DNA from 4 places in the Aurantimonas litoralis genome. Region 1 is predicted to be linked to each of the others. Evidence: predicted binding sites of a transcription regulator. Region 1 holds the regulator's gene; each other region holds the start of a gene.

Region 1 (4,249 bases):
GGCCGTTTGCCATCGTCATCATCTGCCTCACGCGCTCTTGCGCCGGTTGCCGGCCGACATGGCCGCCACCGCCGTCTCGATCCGATCCATCGCCTGCCGGACCTCGTCCGCGGTGACGTTGAGCGGCGGCAGCAGGCGCACGACATTGTCGCCCGCCGGCACCGCCAGAAGTCCTTCCTCGCGCATCTGCGCCACGAGTTCGCCGTTCGGCACCTTGGCCTTCAGCCCGATCAGCAGCCCCTCGCCGCGCACCGCCTCGATCACGTCGGGATAGCGGTCCGAGAGCGAGGCCAGCGACTGCTTGAGCTGCAGCGACATGTCGTGGACATGGTCGAGGAAGCCGTCGTCCAGCACCACGTCGAGCACCGCATTGCCGATAGCCATCGCCAGCGGACTGCCGCCATAGGTGGTGCCGTGCGAGCCCGGCGTCATGCCGCTGGCCGCCCGCTCCGTCGCCAGGCAGACGCCGAGCGGGAAGCCGCCGCCGATGCCCTTGGCCGAGGCGAGGATGTCCGGCGCGGCGCCCGAATGCTGGTAGGCGAAGAACTTGCCGGTCCGCCCGACGCCGGTCTGCACCTCGTCATAGATCAGGAGGATGCCGAGATTGTCGCACATCTCGCGCAGGCCCGTCAGGCACATGGCCGGCACGCTGCGAATGCCCCCCTCGCCCTGGATCGGCTCGATCAGGATCGCCGCGACGTCCGGCTGGGCCGCCGCCTCGCGCAGCGCGTCATGGTCGCCGAAGGGCAGCTGGTCGAAGCCCTCGACCTTCGGGCCGTAGCCCTCGAGATATTTCTTCTGCCCGCCAGCCGCGATGGTCGCCAGCGTGCGCCCGTGGAAGGCGCCCTCGAAGGTCAGGATGCGATAGCGCTCCGGCGCGCCGTTGACGTAGTGATAGCGCCGCGCGGTCTTGATCGCGCATTCCACCGCCTCGGCGCCCGAATTGGCGAAGAAGGCGCGGTCGGCGAAGGTCGCCGCCGTCAGCCGTTCGGCCATCCGCGTCTGGTCCGGGATCTCGTAGAGATTGGAGACGTGCCACAGCTTCTCGGCCTGCGCCTTCATCGTCTCGACGAGATGCGGATGGGCATGGCCGAGGCAGTTCACCGCGATGCCGCCGCCAAAGTCCATGAAACGTCGGCCGTCGCGCGTCTCCAGCCAGACGCCGCTGCCGCGCTCGAAGGCGAGCGGCGCGCGTGCATAGGTCTCGAAGAGCGGCGAGGAATGGTCCGTCGTGTCAGCCATGGCCTTTGACTTTGCTGGATCGTGAGGGTCGGATCCGGTTGTTGTTGCGGGATCGGTCCGGCGCGCGAACCGCTGGGGCGGGATGCTTGAAACGCCAAAGCCTGCCGATGGGGCAGGCTTTCCAGCGTTTTCCGAGACTTCGGAGCTTCCGCTATACCATGGCGAGCCGACGCGGTGTCAATCGAACCGCATTTTCGCCCTGCTTGTCCGTCATAGGCTTGACGAACGTCACGGGCGGCAACAAAGGCTGGGGAAAAGCCCCAAACGATTCCCCTGCGTCCCCGACGAGCCTTGTCAGCGAGTCCGCGGCTGGGCTATCTTGCCGTCAAGATACTAGATTTCGTGCGGCGGACCTAGTTCCTCAATATATCTTGTGCGTTCTGGCGCGGTCAGCCGTCGCGCTTGTGGAGGGATTCCAGCCGTCGCGACTATGCCGAAAGGAGCTTGCCATGGGCTGGACTGACGAACGCGTGGAGCTGCTCAAGCAGCTCTGGACCGAAGGCCTGAGCGCCAGCCAGATCGCCGACCGCCTGGGCGGCGTCAGCCGCAATGCCGTGATCGGCAAGGTGCACCGCCTGAAACTCGAATCGCGGGCCCGCCAGCCGAATGTCGCGCAGCCGGTCGCCGTCGAGCGCCCTGCCCCGCGCCGCACGGCCGAGGTCGAGACCGTCGAGATGGTGGTGCCGGCCCGTCTGGTCGCCGCCTCGCAGCAGCAGGCCCCGAGCCGCTCCATGCCGCGCACCATGGGCGCCACCGCGCTGAAGATGGAGCCGGAGGAAGAGCTTGAGGTGATGGATCAGCCGCAGGAGCGCGAGAGCGCCGAAGTGGTGCCGATCGCCCGCAAGCTCAGCCTCGTCGAGCTGACCGAGACCACCTGCAAATGGCCGGTCGGCGACCCGATGAAGCCGGACTTCCATTTCTGCGGCAACAACGCCCGCGATGCCTCGCCCTATTGCGCCTATCACGCCAAGCTGGCCTTCCAGCCCTTCTCGGATCGCCGCCGCGCCCGCTAGGCGCCACAGACCGTACCAAACGCAAACACCCCGCGTGGCCAGGCCGCGCGGGGTGTATGCGTTTCAGGCTCGTGAAGCAGCCGCCCGGCGCCGGGCGGAGACCCGTCAGGCGCCGGCGCTCAGCCGCGTGCGGGCCGGCGCGGCCGGGGACCTGGCGGCGCTGAACTGCTCGTCCAGCGCATAGCCGGCGCCACGGACGGTGCGGATCGGGTCGCGCTCACGGCCGCGATTGATCGCCTTGCGCAGCCGGCCGACATGCACGTCCACCGTGCGCTCGTCGACATAGATGTCGCGGCCCCAGACGCCGTCGAGCAGCTGCTCGCGGGAGAACACCCGGCCCGGCGACTGCATGAAGAATTCCATCAGCTTGAACTCGGTCGGTCCGAGCTTGAGCTCGCGTCCGGCGCGCCGAACCCGATGGGTCTCGCGGTCGAGATCGATGTCGCCGGCGACGAGTTGGCTGGAGATCTTCTCGGGCTTGGAGCGGCGCAGCATGGCCCGCACCCGGGCGATCAGCTCCGGCGTCGAGAACGGCTTGACGACATAGTCGTCCGCGCCGACCGAAAGGCCGCGCACCCGCTCGCTCTCCTCGCCGCGTGCCGTCAGCATCAGGATCGGCAAGCGTTCGGTCTCCTCGCGCTGGCGCAGCCGCCGGCACAGCTCGACGCCCGACAGGCCCGGCAGCATCCAGTCGAGGATCAGGAGGTCGGGCACCTCCTCCTTCAGCCGGATGTCGGCCTCGTCGCCGCGGTCGATGACGTCGACGACGTAGCCCTCGGCCTCGAGATTGTACCGCAGGAGAATGCCGAGGGCTTCCTCGTCCTCGACGACGACGATCCGTGCGCTCATCGCTGTCAGCCCTCGTCAGCCTGGCTCGGCGGGTCGTTCGGCACCGGCTGGGTCATCGTCGCCGTGTTGTCGCCCTTCGGCCGCTCGTTTTCGAGCTGCTTGCCGGTCTGGATATAATAGACCGTTTCGGCGATGTTGGTGGCGTGATCGCCGATCCGCTCGATGTTCTTGGCCGAGAACAGGAGATGCGTGCAGGAGGTGATGTTGCGCGGATCCTCCATCATGTAGGTCAGGAGTTCGCGGAAGATCGATGTGTACATCGCATCGATCTGCTCGTCGTTCTCGCGCATGGCGAGCGCGCGCTCGTAGTCCCGCTCGCCATAGGCGTCGAGCACTTCCTTGAGCTGCTCCAGCGCCATTTCCGACAGATGCTCGATGCCGCGCACCAGCTGCACCGGATGGGCGTGGTCGTGGACCGCGATCACCCGCTTGGCGATGTTCTTGGCCAGGTCGCCGATCCGCTCCAGGTCGTTGGAAATGCGGATGGCGCCGACGATCTCGCGCAGGTCGACGGCCATCGGCTGGCGCTTGGCGATGGTCATGATCGCCCGCTCGTCGAGCGCCCGCTGGGCATCGTCCAGCAGCAGGTCGTCGGCGACCACCGACTGGGCCAGCCCCCAGTCGCTGCGCATCAGCGCGGCGACCGACTGCTCGACCATCCGCTCGGCCATCCCGCCCATTTCCGAGATCCGGCGGACGATCAGCTTCAGCTCGTCTTCGTAGGACGTGACTGTATGTTCGGTCATGGGCATGACGCTTCCTTGCCTTCGTTCAGCCGAAGCGGCCGGTGATGTAGTCCTGGGTGCGCTTGTCGTCCGGGTTGGAGAACATCTTCTCCGTCGGGCCGACCTCCACCAGATAGCCGAGATGGAACATCGCCGTGCGCTGCGAGACGCGCGCCGCCTGCTGCATCGAATGGGTGACGATGACGATGGTGTAGTTCTGCTTCAGCTCGTCGATGAGTTCCTCGACCTTGGCGGTCGCGATCGGATCGAGCGCCGAACAGGGCTCGTCCATCAGGATCACCTCGGGCGACACCGCGATGGCGCGGGCGATGCACAGGCGCTGCTGCTGGCCGCCCGACAGGCCGGTGCCCGGCTCCGCGAGCCGGTCCTTGACCTCTTCGTAGAGGCCGGCCTTGCGCA
Region 2 (4,249 bases), on a different contig from region 1:
TCAGATACGCCGGCAAACCATAGGCGAGGCCGTGCGCCCGCCACGACAGGCAGAACGCTCCCGACGCCTCCGCCTCGGCAAAGTCGGCAGGGCTCATCACGTCGTGATCCTCGATCGCCGCGATGGCGTCCCGGGTCACGATCCGCCGGGCAAAGACGATGCCCTGTGTCTTCGCCAGATCTTCCGCCGCCAGCGCCAGCAGCGTGTCCTTGCCGGCGCCGCTCGGGCCGACCACGGCGACGAACAGGCCGGGGCCGCTTGGGGCCGTCCCGCCTGCGCTGCGCGCGGGATCAGGCGACACGCCGGCCCTCCCGCCAGACCGCGCGCACCACCGGCGGATCGCCGGCGCTGGTGGCAACGCGGACCAGATCGCCGCGCAGCCCTTCGGCGATGGCGCCGCGATCCGCGAGGCCGACGGCGGCGGCCGGATTGGCGGTGACCAGCCGGACCGCCGCCGGCAAGTCGCATTCGCCGCTCTCGGCCAAAGCGAACACCGCCTGCAACATGGAGAAGGGAACATAGTCCGAGGAGAGGATGTCGAGGGTGCCCCGGCGCAGGAGCTCGATCGCCGAGATGTTGCCGGAATGCGAGCCGCCGCGCACGATGTTGGGCGCGCCCATCAGGACGTGCAGCCCGGCATCGCGCGAAGCGGCGGCCGCCTCGACCGTCGTCGGGAACTCGGCAATGCGGGTGCCCAGCTCGATGGCTTCGGCGACATGGGCGGCGGTGGCGTCGTCATGGGAAGCGACAGCGATGCCGCGCTCGCGGCAGACGCCCGCGATGGCACGCCGGGCGGGTGGCGCGTGGCGCTCGGATTCGGCGAGCCGGCGGGCGCTGAAGGCGTCGAAATCGGCATCCGACAGGTTCAGCTTTTTCTGGAAATAGGCGCGATAGGCGTCCATGTCGGCGAACTGGCGCTGGCCGGGCGCATGATCCATCAGCGACACCAGCTTCAGCCGCGGATTGGCGGCGATCTTGTCGAAGCCCTCGACCACGTCCGCCGCCGAGACCTCGCAGCGCAGATGGATGTAATGGTCGGCCCGCACCCGTCCCTCGGCGACGGCGCGGTCGATGGTCCGGCCCATCTCCGCCATGTCGTCGGCGGTCAGCGTGCCGTTCTCCTCGGTGCCGACCCTGAGCGCGTCGAAGACTGTGGTGATGCCGGAACCGGCGATCTGGTTGTCGTGCGCCTGAATGGCGGCCATCTTGTTCCACATCACCCGCGGCCGCGGATTGAAATGGCCCTCGATATGGTCGGTGTGCAGTTCGACGAGGCCGGGGATGAGGATGTCACCGCCTATGTCCTCGCCGCTGGCCGGGCCTTCGTCGAAGCCGGCGATCATGCCGTCGCGCAGCACCACATGGCCGTCGATCACCGCTTCCGGCGTGACGATGCGGGCATTGGTGAGGATGGTCTCGTCGGGCATGTCAGGCTTCTTCCGAAGGGCGGCGGAACGGATGGACCGAATGGACGCGGAACGGTGCGCCCGGCTCCGGCTCCATGAAGAGAGCCAGATGGTCGATGGCAAGCGGGGCGCCATCGAATGGGGCGAATCTGTCGCGCAACCGCGCTTCGACGGGCTTGCGCTCGGCGGCCGGAACCTTGCCGGTCAGGGTCATGTGGAAGCGGAATTCCTCGAAGACGTGAGGATAGCCCCATCTCTCCAGATAGTCGCGCTGGCGTTCGGTCAGCTTGTGCGGCTTGCGGCGCGCGATCTCCTCGGCCGTGGCGGGGGCGCGCAGCGGCTCGAAGCTGCGCACGACGGCCGATTCCAGTTCGCCGAGGGCCGGCGGCGCGGTCTCGGGCACCAGCGCGAAGAACGGCCCGAGCCTCGCCAGCACAAGCTCTGCGATCCGCACCGGGTCGCGCGAGGCGCAGAAGGCCGCCAGCCGCGCATCCACCTCGGACAGATCGACGCCATCGGCAAGCCGGAACGGCGCGCGCATGGTCGCATGAAAGCCGTAGCGCGCCGGTGATGCGATGAGCGGATCGACGGTGGGATCGGGCGCGCGGGTCGGCTCGCCGTCGAAGGCGCTGCGGCCCAGCCATTCGGCGGCGGTGCGGGTCAGCGGCGCGCCGGCGGGGGGCGTGAAATAGATCGCGGCGCGCATGGTCAGGGTCCTGGGACTGGAGGGCAGCGGAAGGGCATGTCGGTCGGCGACGCTCGCGCTCGGCTTGGTCACGGGAGAGGGTGGGTCCGCGGGGGATATAAGCGGCATTTCGATCCGGCCACCCTGCGGAGGTGTCGCACGGCACCCGAAGGTTGCGGCGACAGCGGGGACCGGCGCGGATCGCGGCCGCTTCTAGCGCCCGCGCCTGTCCGCTTGATGACACCGGCAAGCCCTGTGCGCCAGTGGCCCCGGCGATGCATGCGACACGCGACTGTCATGGGCCGGTGCTACCGGACTGGCGCTTCCCCGCAACGGAGGCGCAATCCGGTTTTTCGCCCGCGCCGTCAATGGCCGCGGCTCCCCAGAGGGTGACCCATGAAGATTTCCCGCATGTCCACGACGGCACTGGCGACGGTCCTGTCGCTGTCCACCAGCCTCGCCTTCGCCCAGTCCGGCGAGATGTCGATGGACGATCTCGTTGCGGCCGCCAAGAAGGAAGGCCAGCTCACCACGATCGCGCTGCCGCACGACTGGTGCAATTACGGCGAGATGATCAAGGGCTTCAAGGCCAAATACGGCATCGAGATCAACGAGCTGAACCCGAATGCCGGGTCCGGCGACGAGATCGAGGCGATCAAGGCCAACAAGGGCAACACCGGCCCGCAGGCGCCAGACGTCATCGATGTCGGCCTGTCATTCGGCCCGTCTGCCAAGGCCGAAGACCTGCTGATGCCCTACAAGGTCGCGACCTGGGACGAGATTCCGGACGACGCCAAGGATGCCGACGGTTACTGGTACGGCGATTATTACGGCGTGCTGGCCTTCGGTATCAACAAGGACGTCATCGACACCGCGCCGCAGAGCTTCGAGGATCTCCTCAAGTCCGACTACGCCAATTCGGTCGCCCTTGCCGGTGATCCGCGCAGCGCCAACAACGCCATCATGTCGCTCTATGCAGCCGGCATCGCCCGGGGCGGCAAGACCGGCATGGAGGCCGCGACGGCCGGTCTCGAGTTCTTCAAGGAACTCAACGAAGCCGGTAATTTCGTCACCGTCGACGCCGAGGCGGCCCCGATCGCCCAGGGCACCACGCCGGTCGCGATGAACTGGGACTACAACCTCCTGTCGATGCGCGACAATCTCAACGGCAACCCGCCGATCGAGGTCGTGGTGCCGTCCGACGGCGTCGTCGCCGGCGTCTATGTCCAGGCGATCAGCGCCTACGCGCCGCATCCGAACGCCGCCAAGCTGTGGATGGAGTACCTGTATTCCGACGAGGGCCAGCTGACCTGGCTGAAGGGCTACTGCCACCCGATCCGCTTCAACGCCATGTCGAAGGCCGGCAAGATCCCGCAGGACCTGCTCGACAAGCTGCCGCCGGCCGAAGCCTACGAGAAGGCCGTGTTCCCGACCCTCGACGATCAGAACGCCGCCAAGGCCGAGATCGCCGCCAAGTGGGACAGCGTCGTCGGCGCGACCGTCCAGTAACAACACAGCGAGTTCGGAAGGGGCGGCCCGTTCGCCGCCCCCTCCGTCCGGATTTGTCAGCAGCGGGGGATCATGGGCGCAGCCATCGACGCAGCCACGGCTGGGGCCGCCCACGGCAAGACGGGCGCGGCGCCGTCGCGCCGGCCATCGCGTTCCTTTGCCTGGCTGGGCCTCGCGCCCTTCTTCGGCTTCGCCATCCTGTTCCTGATCGGGCCGACGCTCTACCTCGTCGCCGGCGCCTTCCAGGATCGCAGCGGCGCCTTCACCTTCGACAACATTCTCGGCCTGTTCACGCCCCAGATCATGGCGGCCTATGCCATCTCGATCCAGGTCAGCCTCGCCTCGGCGGCGCTGGGCGCGCTGATCGGCTTCTTCCTCGCCCACGCCATCGTCCACGGCCGGCTGCCGGCCTGGATTCGGCCCACCGTGGTCACCTTCTCCGGCGTCGCCTCGAACTTCGCCGGCATTCCGCTGGCTTTCGCCTTCCTGGCCACCCTCGGCAGGCTCGGTCTGGTGACGCTGTTCCTGAAGGAGGCGGCAGGCGTCAACATCTACGCTCTCGGCTTCAACCTCCTGTCCTTCTGGGGCCTGACGATCACCTATCTCTACTTCCAGATCCCGCTGATGGTGCTCATCGTCACGCCGGCCC
Region 3 (4,249 bases), 180 kb from region 1:
GGCCTATGCCCAGTTCGTCGCCGAGGCGCTGAAGCTGGACTACGACCGGATCGACGTGCGCCAGGGCGATACGGACGAGACCCCGACCGGCGGCGGCACCGGCGGTTCGCGCTCCATCCCGCTGGGCGCGGTGTCGGTGCGCCGGGCCAGCCAGTCGCTGGCCGAGAAGCTGAAGAAGCTGGCGGCCGACGAGCTGGAAGCCGCCGCGACCGACATCGAGCTGGAAGGCGGCGAGGCGCGGATCGTCGGCACCGACCGGGCCATCGACTTCGCCGCGCTGGCGGCGGCGGCCAAGTCCGACGACGATCGCAAGGCGGTCGGCGAGTTCAAGCAGGACGAGGCGACCTATCCGAACGGCACCCATGTCTGCGAGGTCGAGATCGACCCGGAGACCGGCATGACCGAGCTCCTGTCCTACACGATCTGCGACGATTTCGGCGTGACGGTGAACCCGATCCTTCTGGCCGGCCAGATCCATGGCGGCGTCGCGCAGGGCATCGGCCAGGCGCTGATCGAGAACGCCGTCTATGACGAGACCGGCCAGCTGGTGACCGCCAGCTTCATGGACTACGCCATGCCGCGGGCCTGGGACTTCCCGTATTTCGACTTCCAGACGCGCAACGTGCCGTCCACCACCAATGCCCTCGGCATCAAGGGCGCCGGCGAGGCGGGCACGATCGGCGCCGCACCGGCGGTGATGAATGCCGTCGTCGACGCGCTGCGGCCGGCGGGCGTCGCCCATATCGACATGCCGGCGACCCCGCTACGGGTCTGGGAAGCGCTGCAGGCCGCCCGCTAGGGGCCCGAACGTCGCCCGGTCGTCCATGAAACGGCCTGCCGGGCGATGACAGAAACGCATGATCGACGATGCCGGCGCCTGCAAAGGGGCGCGGCGGTCTGAGGGGACGAATGCCACAGGTGCCTGGCGACGCGGCCTCGCCCAATCCGATGCTCGGCATCATGCTCAAATGCATCTCCGTCGTGGTCTTCGTCGGCATGCAGACCTCCATCAAGGCGGGGGCCCAGGGTATTCCGGCCGGCGAGATCGTGTTCTTCCGCTCGTTCTTCGCGCTGGTGCCTGTCGTCATCTATCTCGCCTGGCTCGGCGATCTGCGCACGGCGCTGACGACCGACCATCTCGGCGGCCATGTCTGGCGCGGCGTCATCGGCGTCACCTCCATGGGGTTCGGCTTCTTCGCCCTGACGCGGCTGCCCTATCCCGAATGGATCACCATCACCTATGGTGCGCCGCTGCTGACCGTGGTGTTCGCCGCGATCTTCCTGAAGGAGGTCGTCTGGCTCTACCGCTGGTCGGCGGTGCTCGTCGGGCTGATCGGCATCATGGTCGTGACGCTGCCGAAACTGTCGCTGGGCAGCGACGGGCTGGCCGATGGCGAGGCGATCGGCATTGCCGCGGCGATGGTCTCGGCCACCGTGGCCGCCATCGCCATGATCCAGATCCGCCGGCTGGTCCACACCGAGAAGACCGCCACCATCGTCATTTATTTCTCGCTGACCTCGTCGGCGCTGGCGGCGCTGTCGATCTTCTTCGGCTGGGTAGTGCCGACATGGGAGCAGGCCGGCTTCCTGATCCTCGCCGGCCTGTGCGGCGGCGTCGGCCAGCTGCTCCTGACCGCCTGCTACCGCTATGCCGACACCTCGACCATCGCGCCCTTCGAATACACCTCGCTGATCCTCGCCATCATCATCGGCTATGTGATCTTCGACGAGGCGGCGAGCGGCACGACGATCCTCGGCGGAGCCATCGTCGTGTCGGCCGGCATCTTCATCATCTGGCGCGAGCACCGCTTGGGCCTGGAGCGCTCGCGGGCCCGCCGGGTCACCCCGCCGACGGGCTGAAACGCCCACCGGTGCAGGCCCGCGCGCCTTCCTCGGCCTTCACAGTGGCGTGTCATCGGCTTGTGACCTTGCCTGATTATGCGATGCTGGAACCGTTCCAAAAGTTGGACGGTGCCGGATTTCGCAAGATCAGGGGGCGTCGATGAACGAACATGCAAGCCGTGCGGTATTCCGCACCAGCCAGCTTGAAGAGGCCGATGGCGACGGTCTGAACCCGACCGACAACCGCACCATGGGCGACGTGATCGCGACGCGCTTCTCGCGCCGCGACTTCCTGCGCGGCTCGATGGCCGCCACCGCGATCGCCGCCACGGTGAGCCCGCTGGCGCTGATGGCCGCCGACGAGGCCCATGCCGAAGGCGCCACTGGCTCGAAATTCGATTTCACCGAGGTCGAGGCCGGCGTCGACGAGATGCACCACATCGCCGAAGGCTACGATGCCGACGTGCTGCTGCGCTGGGGCGACCCGGTCTTCGCCGATTCACCGGAGTTCGATCCGGCGAACCAGACGCCGGAAGCCCAGGCGCGCCAGTTCGGCTACAACAACGACTATGTCGGCTTCATCCCGATCGACGGTTCGTCGGAGCATGGCCTGCTCGTCGTCAATCACGAATACACCAACGAACACCTGATGTTCCCGGGCATCGTGAAGGTCGAGGGCGACAAGCTCACGGTCGCCGCGGCCGACCAGAAGCGGGTCGACATCGAGATGGCGGCCCATGGCGGCACCATCGTCGAGATCCGCAAGGAGAACGGCAAGTGGCAGGTGGTGACCGACGGCGCCAGGAACCGCCGCATCACCGCCGGGACCGAGATGGAGCTGCGCGGCCCGGCCGCCGGCCATGCCCGCCTGCAGACGAAGGCCGATCCGTCCGGCACCAAGGTGTTCGGCACCATCAACAATTGCGCCGGCGGCGTCACGCCGTGGGGCACCTACATCATGGCCGAGGAGAACTTCCACGGCTATTTCGTCGGCGAACTGCCGGCAGATCACCGGGAAGCACAGAATTACGAGCGCTACGGCGTGCCGGACGGCAGCTACGAATGGGGCAATTTCCACGATCGCTTCGACGTGTCGAAGGAGCCGAACGAGCCCAACCGCTTCGGCTGGATCGTCGAGGTCGATGTCGAGGACCCGAACTCGGTGCCGAAGAAACGCACCGCGCTCGGCCGCTTCAAGCATGAAGGCGCCGAGTCGATCGTCGCGGCGGATGGCCGGGTGGTGTTCTATCTCGGCGACGACGAGCGCTTCGACTATGTCTACAAGTTCGTCACCGCGGGCACCTACAATCCCGACGACCGGGCCGCGAACATGGACCTTCTCGACGAGGGCACGCTCTATGTCGCGAAGTTCGAGGACGACGGCTCCCTGACCTGGATGCCGCTGGTCTTCGGCGAAGGCCCGCTGACCGCCGAGAACGGTTTTGAAAGCCAGGCCGACGTGGTCATCGAGACCCGGCGCGCGGCCGATCTCCTCGAGGCGACCAAGATGGACCGTCCGGAGGACATCGAGCCGAACGGCACCAATGGCCGCGTCTACGTGATGCTGACCAACAACACCAAGCGCGAGGAGGCCGATGCCGCCAATCCGCGCGCCAAGAACGCCTTCGGCCACATCATCGAGATCGCCGAGGACGGCGGCGACTTCGCCGCCACCAAGGGCACGTGGGAAGTCCTTTTGAAATGCGGCGACCCGTCGGTCGCCGATGTCGGCGCGACCTTTTCGACGGAAACGACGAAGAACGGCTGGTTCGGCATGCCGGACAATTGCGCGGTCGATGCCGAGGGCCGGCTGTGGGTCTCCACCGACGGCAATTCGCCGAAGGCGACGGGCCGCACCGACGGTCTCTTCGCCGTCGACACCGAGGGCGCGGCCCGCGGCACGTCGAAGCTGTTCTTCCGCGTTCCGGTGGGCGCCGAGATGTGCGGTCCGCTGATCCTGCCGGACATGCAGACGGCCTTCGTGGCGGTCCAGCACCCGGCCGATGGCGGCGAGGACTGGGAAGGCTTCGGCCGGCCGTCCTATTACGAGGATCTCTCCACCCGCTGGCCGGACTTCAAGGACGACATGCCGGTGCGTCCGTCGGTGGTGGCCATCACCAAGCAGGGCGGCGGCCGCATCGGCTGACCGCCGGACAGTTCCGAAACGCGAAACGGGCGGCCATCACGGCCGCCCGTTTTCGTTTGTGTGGGTGCAAGGCCCGGAGACGTTGTCTGTTTCCGGCTTTCGCCCCGGCGCTGATGATCGCAATCGGCCGGGGAGGGAGCTGGCGTCCGCGCCTGGCGCTCAGATGCCGCCGGCCTTGTCGTCCGGCGGGGTCACCGGTTCGACCGGGCGCGCGGCGGCAGCATGGCGGTCGGTTCGGTCCGCCTCTGCCTCCGCCTTCGC
Region 4 (4,249 bases), on a different contig from region 1:
AGCCATGTCCGTGCCTTCCCAGCCGATCCTCACGGTCCGCGACGTCGCCAAGTCCTTCAACATGCATCTGCGCGGCGGCATTCGCCTGCCGGTCGTCGAGGCGGCCTCCTTCACCGTCGCGCCCGGCGAATGCGTCGTGCTGGGCGGCCCCTCGGGGGTCGGCAAATCGTCGATCCTGCGCATGGTCTATGGAAATTACGCCGTCGATGCCGGCGAAATCGTGATCCGCGACGGGGCCACTGGCAACCAGACGGACCTCGCCACCGGCGACCCGCGCCGGATCATCGCCCTTCGCCGCGACGCGATCGGCTATGTCAGCCAGTTCCTGCGCGCCATCCCGCGCGTGCCGGCGCTCGACGTCGTCGCTGAGCCGCTCGTCGCCCGTGGCACGGCGCCCGAGGCGGCGCGCGAACGGGCCCGCGTTCTGCTGGCCCGCCTCAATCTGCCCGGGCCGCTGTTCGAGCTGCCGCCCGCCACCTTCTCCGGCGGCGAGAAGCAGCGGGTGAACATCGCCCGCGGCTTCATCACCGACCACCCGCTGCTGCTGCTCGACGAACCGACCGCCTCGCTCGACGCGCAGAACCGCGACGTGGTCTGCGAGATGATCGAGGCCAAGACCGCGGCGGGCACCGCCGTGCTCGGCATCTTCCACGATGCGGCGGTGCGCGAGCGGATCGCGACGCGGATCATCGATGTCTCCGCCTTCTCCGCCCGCAAGGCGGCCTGAATGCCGAAGCTCTCCCTATCGCCGCTGGTCCACCCCAGCGCCGAGATCGAGGATTGCGCTCTCGGGCGCTACATCGAGATCGCCGAACGCTGCCGCCTGACCGAGACCGTCCTCGGCGACTATTCCTACGTGATGGAAGACGGCAGCATCTGGTGCACGGCGATCGGCAAGTTCGTGAACATCGCCGCTTGCGTCCGCATCAACGCCACCAACCACCCGACATGGCGCGCCACCCAGCACCATTTCACCTACCGGGCCGGTGATTATTTTGACGGTGAAGAGAACGAAGCGGGCTTCTTCGACTGGCGCCGCGCGCACCGGGTCGTCATCGGCCACGATGTCTGGATCGGCCATGGCGCGACGATCCTGCCCGGCGTCACCATCGGCAACGGCGCCGCGATCGGCGCGGGCGCGGTCGTCTCGAAGGACGTGCCGGCTTACACGATCGTCGGCGGCGTTCCCGCCCGGCCGATCCGGCCGCGTTTTGACGCCGAGATCGGCGCGCGCATGGATGCGCTGGCGTGGTGGGACTGGCCGCACGAGACGCTGCGCGCCGCCCTCGCCGACTTCCAAAGCCTTGACGCGCGGGCGTTTCTCGACCGTCACGGCGGATAATCCGCCGCGCTTCGATGCTGCCGAGCGGCTGTCATCGAACGTTTAGAAAGTCGTCATCGCACCCACATGGAGCGCTCCTAAGAGTCACCCGTCGAGACGCTGGACGGGAGCCCGCATGAGCGCCATAGCGATCAAAGACCTGTCCAAGCGCTTCGCCCTGAAGCAGGCGCTCGACAAGGTCAGCCTGACCATTGCCGAAGGCGAAATGGTCGCGCTGATCGGCGCGTCCGGTTCCGGCAAGTCGACGCTGATCCGCCATATTGCCGGCCTCGAACGCGCCGACCGCGGCACCGGATCGAGCATCGCGCTGTTCGGCGCACCGATCCAGTCCGACGGCCGGCTCGGCGCCGGCGCGCGCGCCATGCGCCGCGAGATCGGCGTCATCTTCCAGCAGTTCAATCTCGTCTCGCGGCTGCCGGTCATCACCAATGTCCTCCTCGGCAATCTCGGCCGGATTCCGCGCTGGCGCGGCACGCTCGGCTGGTTCTCGCGCGATGAGAAACTTGCGGCGCGCGCCGCGCTCGGCCGCGTCGGCATTCCGGAAGTCGCCTGGCAGCGCGCCTCCACCCTGTCCGGCGGCCAGCAGCAGCGCGCGGCCATCGCCCGCTGCCTCGTGCAGAAATCCCGCGTCATCCTTGCCGACGAGCCGATCGCCTCGCTCGATCCGGCCTCGGCCCGCCGCGTCATGGACGTGATCGCCGAGATCAACCGCACCGACGGGATCACCGCCGTCGTGTCGCTGCATCAGGTCGAATATGCCCGCCGCTACTGCCCCCGCACCATCGCGCTGCGCGGCGGCGAGGTCGTCTATGACGGCCCCTCCCACGCACTGACCAACGCCTTTCTGACCGAGCTCTACGGCGCGGATTCGGAAGAGCTCGTCCTGCCGGACGCACTGCCGGTCGACGCCGACAGGCGCGTCCGGGCAACGAAGCAGGCGCCGGTCACCGCACCGGCGCTCGTGCCGGCCTGAAGTCACCACGACAGCCAAACGCAACAGGGGAACAACGCCATGAACATGGTTCTTCGCACACTCGCCGCCGCCACGATGGTCGCCGGCATCTCGACCACGGCCCTTGCTCAGGACGAGCTCGCCTTCGGCATCATCTCCACCGAGAGCCAGCAGAATCTGCGGCCGAAATGGGAGCCGTTCCTCGCCGACATGGAAGAGAAGACCGGCCTCGCCGTGAAGCCCTTCTTCGCGTCCGACTATGCCGGCGTCATCGAGGGCATGCGTTTCGACAAGGTGCAGCTCGCCTGGTACGGCAACAAGTCCGCCATGGAAGCCGTCGATCGCGCCAATGGCGAGATCTTTGCCCAGACCGTCGATATCTCCGGCAATCCCGGCTACTGGTCGCTGGTGCTCGCACCGAAGGACTCGCCGCTCGAGAAGGTCGAGGATCTCCTGACCTGCGACCAGTCGCTGAATTTCGGCCTCGGTGACCCGAACTCGACCTCCGGCTATCTCGTCCCGATGACCTTCGTCTTCGCCGCCAACGGCGTCGACCCGAAGGAGTGCTTCAAGAACGTCACCAACGCCAACCACGAGACCAACGCCATGGCCGTCGCCAACGGCCAGGTCGATGCGGCGGCGAACAATACCGAGAGCCTCGCCCTCATCGAGAAGAACAATCCGGACGCCTTCGCCAAGATCAAGGTGATCTGGAAGTCGCCGCTGATCCCGGCCGATCCGATCGTGTGGAACACCAACCTGCCGCAGGAGAGCAAGGACAAGATCAGGGAGTTCTTCGTGACCTACGGCACCGACCAGTCGACCGGTGACGTGGCCCACGAGAAGGAAGTCCTTGCCGGCCTCGAATGGGCGCCCTTCGTCGCATCCACCAATGACCAGCTCCTGCCGATCCGCGTGATGGAACTGTCGAAGACGATCGCCCAGATCGAGGCCGACGAGTCCCGGAGCGCCGAGGAGAAGACGGCCGAGATCGAGAAGCTCGAAGCTGAAAAGGCCGGCTACGAGAAGAAGATCAAGAGCGCTCCGCAGAGCTGACGCGTCACGCGGCGACGGGCCCTGCCCGCCGCACGCTTCGCCACACCCCTCCGGCCGGCACCGTATCCAGGCGCCGGCCGGTTTCGCCGATCACAGGATGCCCGATGACCGACGACGCGGTTTCTCTCTCGCGCCCCGCTGCCCCCGACCTGAATGCCGGCCGCGACTGGTCTCGCAGTGCCTGGAACGCGGTGATCTGGGGCGGGCTTGCGGCCGCCCTTCTGTGGAGCTGGGCACCGGCCGAGATGGGTCGCTGGACCTATCTCTTCACCGATGCCGACAACATGGCGCAATACGCCGCCGGCTTCGCCAATCCCGACTTCACCGACTGGCGCTACTACGCCGAGGAAATGGTCGTCACGGTGCAGATCGCCCTGTGGGGCACCGTCCTGTCCGTGTTGCTCGCCATCCCCTTCGGCATCCTGTCGGCGCACAACATGGTGCCTTGGTACATCCTGCAGCCCTGCCGCCGGCTGATGGACTTCTTCCGCGCCATCCACGAGATCGTCTGGGCGGTGCTGTTCGTCGTCGCCGTCGGCCTCGGACCGTTTGCCGGCGTCATGGCGCTGTTGATCCACACCACGGGCATTCTCGCCAAGCTGTTCTCCGAGGCCGTCGAGGCGATCGACCCGCGGCCGGTGGAAGGCATCCGCGCCACCGGCGCGTCGAAGCTGCAGGAAATCGTCTTCGGGGTGATCCCGCAGGTGCTGCCGCTGTGGATTTCCTATGCGCTCTACCGTTTCGAATCCAATGTGCGGGCCGCGACGGTTCTGGGTGTCATCGGCGCCGGAGGCATCGGTCAGGTCCTGTTCGAGTCGGTCCGCGGTTTCTACTATCCGCAATCCGCCGCCATCCTGATCATCATCGTCCTGTCGGTGGTGCTGACCGACCTCCTGTCG

What was found. The regulator PhoB, encoded in region 1, activates phosphate uptake and scavenging genes when phosphate is short. The targets are predictions, from matches to a motif close to TGTCATNNANCTGTCAT.
Region 2: a site for PhoB is predicted at 2,374-2,390, ahead of N7I30_RS12445 (DUF1045 domain-containing protein). Genes of this name have one in related genera too.
Region 3: a site for PhoB is predicted at 1,911-1,927, ahead of N7I30_RS11145 (PhoX family protein). Genes of this name have one in related genera too.
Region 4: a site for PhoB is predicted at 1,394-1,410, ahead of phnC (phosphonate ABC transporter ATP-binding protein). Genes of this name have one in related genera too.

Annotation. Positions count from the first base shown of each region.
Region 1 is NZ_JAPFBM010000004.1:103,364-107,612, reverse strand. Features, by position in the region: gene argF (ornithine carbamoyltransferase) at 1-19, opposite strand, end outside; gene N7I30_RS10295 (aspartate aminotransferase family protein) at 28-1,242, opposite strand; gene N7I30_RS10290 (GcrA family cell cycle regulator) at 1,692-2,255, shown strand; gene phoB (phosphate regulon transcriptional regulator PhoB) at 2,361-3,104, opposite strand; gene phoU (phosphate signaling complex protein PhoU) at 3,110-3,856, opposite strand; gene pstB (phosphate ABC transporter ATP-binding protein PstB) at 3,876-4,249, opposite strand, start outside.
Region 2 is NZ_JAPFBM010000005.1:101,846-106,094, forward strand. Features, by position in the region: gene phnN (phosphonate metabolism protein/1,5-bisphosphokinase (PRPP-forming) PhnN) at 1-301, opposite strand, end outside; gene N7I30_RS12440 (alpha-D-ribose 1-methylphosphonate 5-triphosphate diphosphatase) at 291-1,427, opposite strand; gene N7I30_RS12445 (DUF1045 domain-containing protein) at 1,429-2,112, opposite strand; gene N7I30_RS12450 (ABC transporter substrate-binding protein) at 2,488-3,600, shown strand; gene N7I30_RS12455 (ABC transporter permease) at 3,673-4,249, shown strand, end outside.
Region 3 is NZ_JAPFBM010000004.1:282,281-286,529, forward strand. Features, by position in the region: gene N7I30_RS11135 (xanthine dehydrogenase family protein molybdopterin-binding subunit) at 1-799, shown strand, start outside; gene N7I30_RS11140 (DMT family transporter) at 910-1,860, shown strand; gene N7I30_RS11145 (PhoX family protein) at 2,003-3,988, shown strand; gene N7I30_RS11150 (MFS transporter) at 4,148-4,249, opposite strand, start outside.
Region 4 is NZ_JAPFBM010000011.1:102,943-107,191, reverse strand. Features, by position in the region: gene phnK (phosphonate C-P lyase system protein PhnK) at 1-1, shown strand, start outside; gene phnL (phosphonate C-P lyase system protein PhnL) at 5-727, shown strand; gene N7I30_RS19210 (DapH/DapD/GlmU-related protein) at 728-1,342, shown strand; gene phnC (phosphonate ABC transporter ATP-binding protein) at 1,458-2,315, shown strand; gene phnD (phosphonate ABC transporter substrate-binding protein) at 2,355-3,350, shown strand; gene phnE (phosphonate ABC transporter, permease protein PhnE) at 3,455-4,249, shown strand, end outside.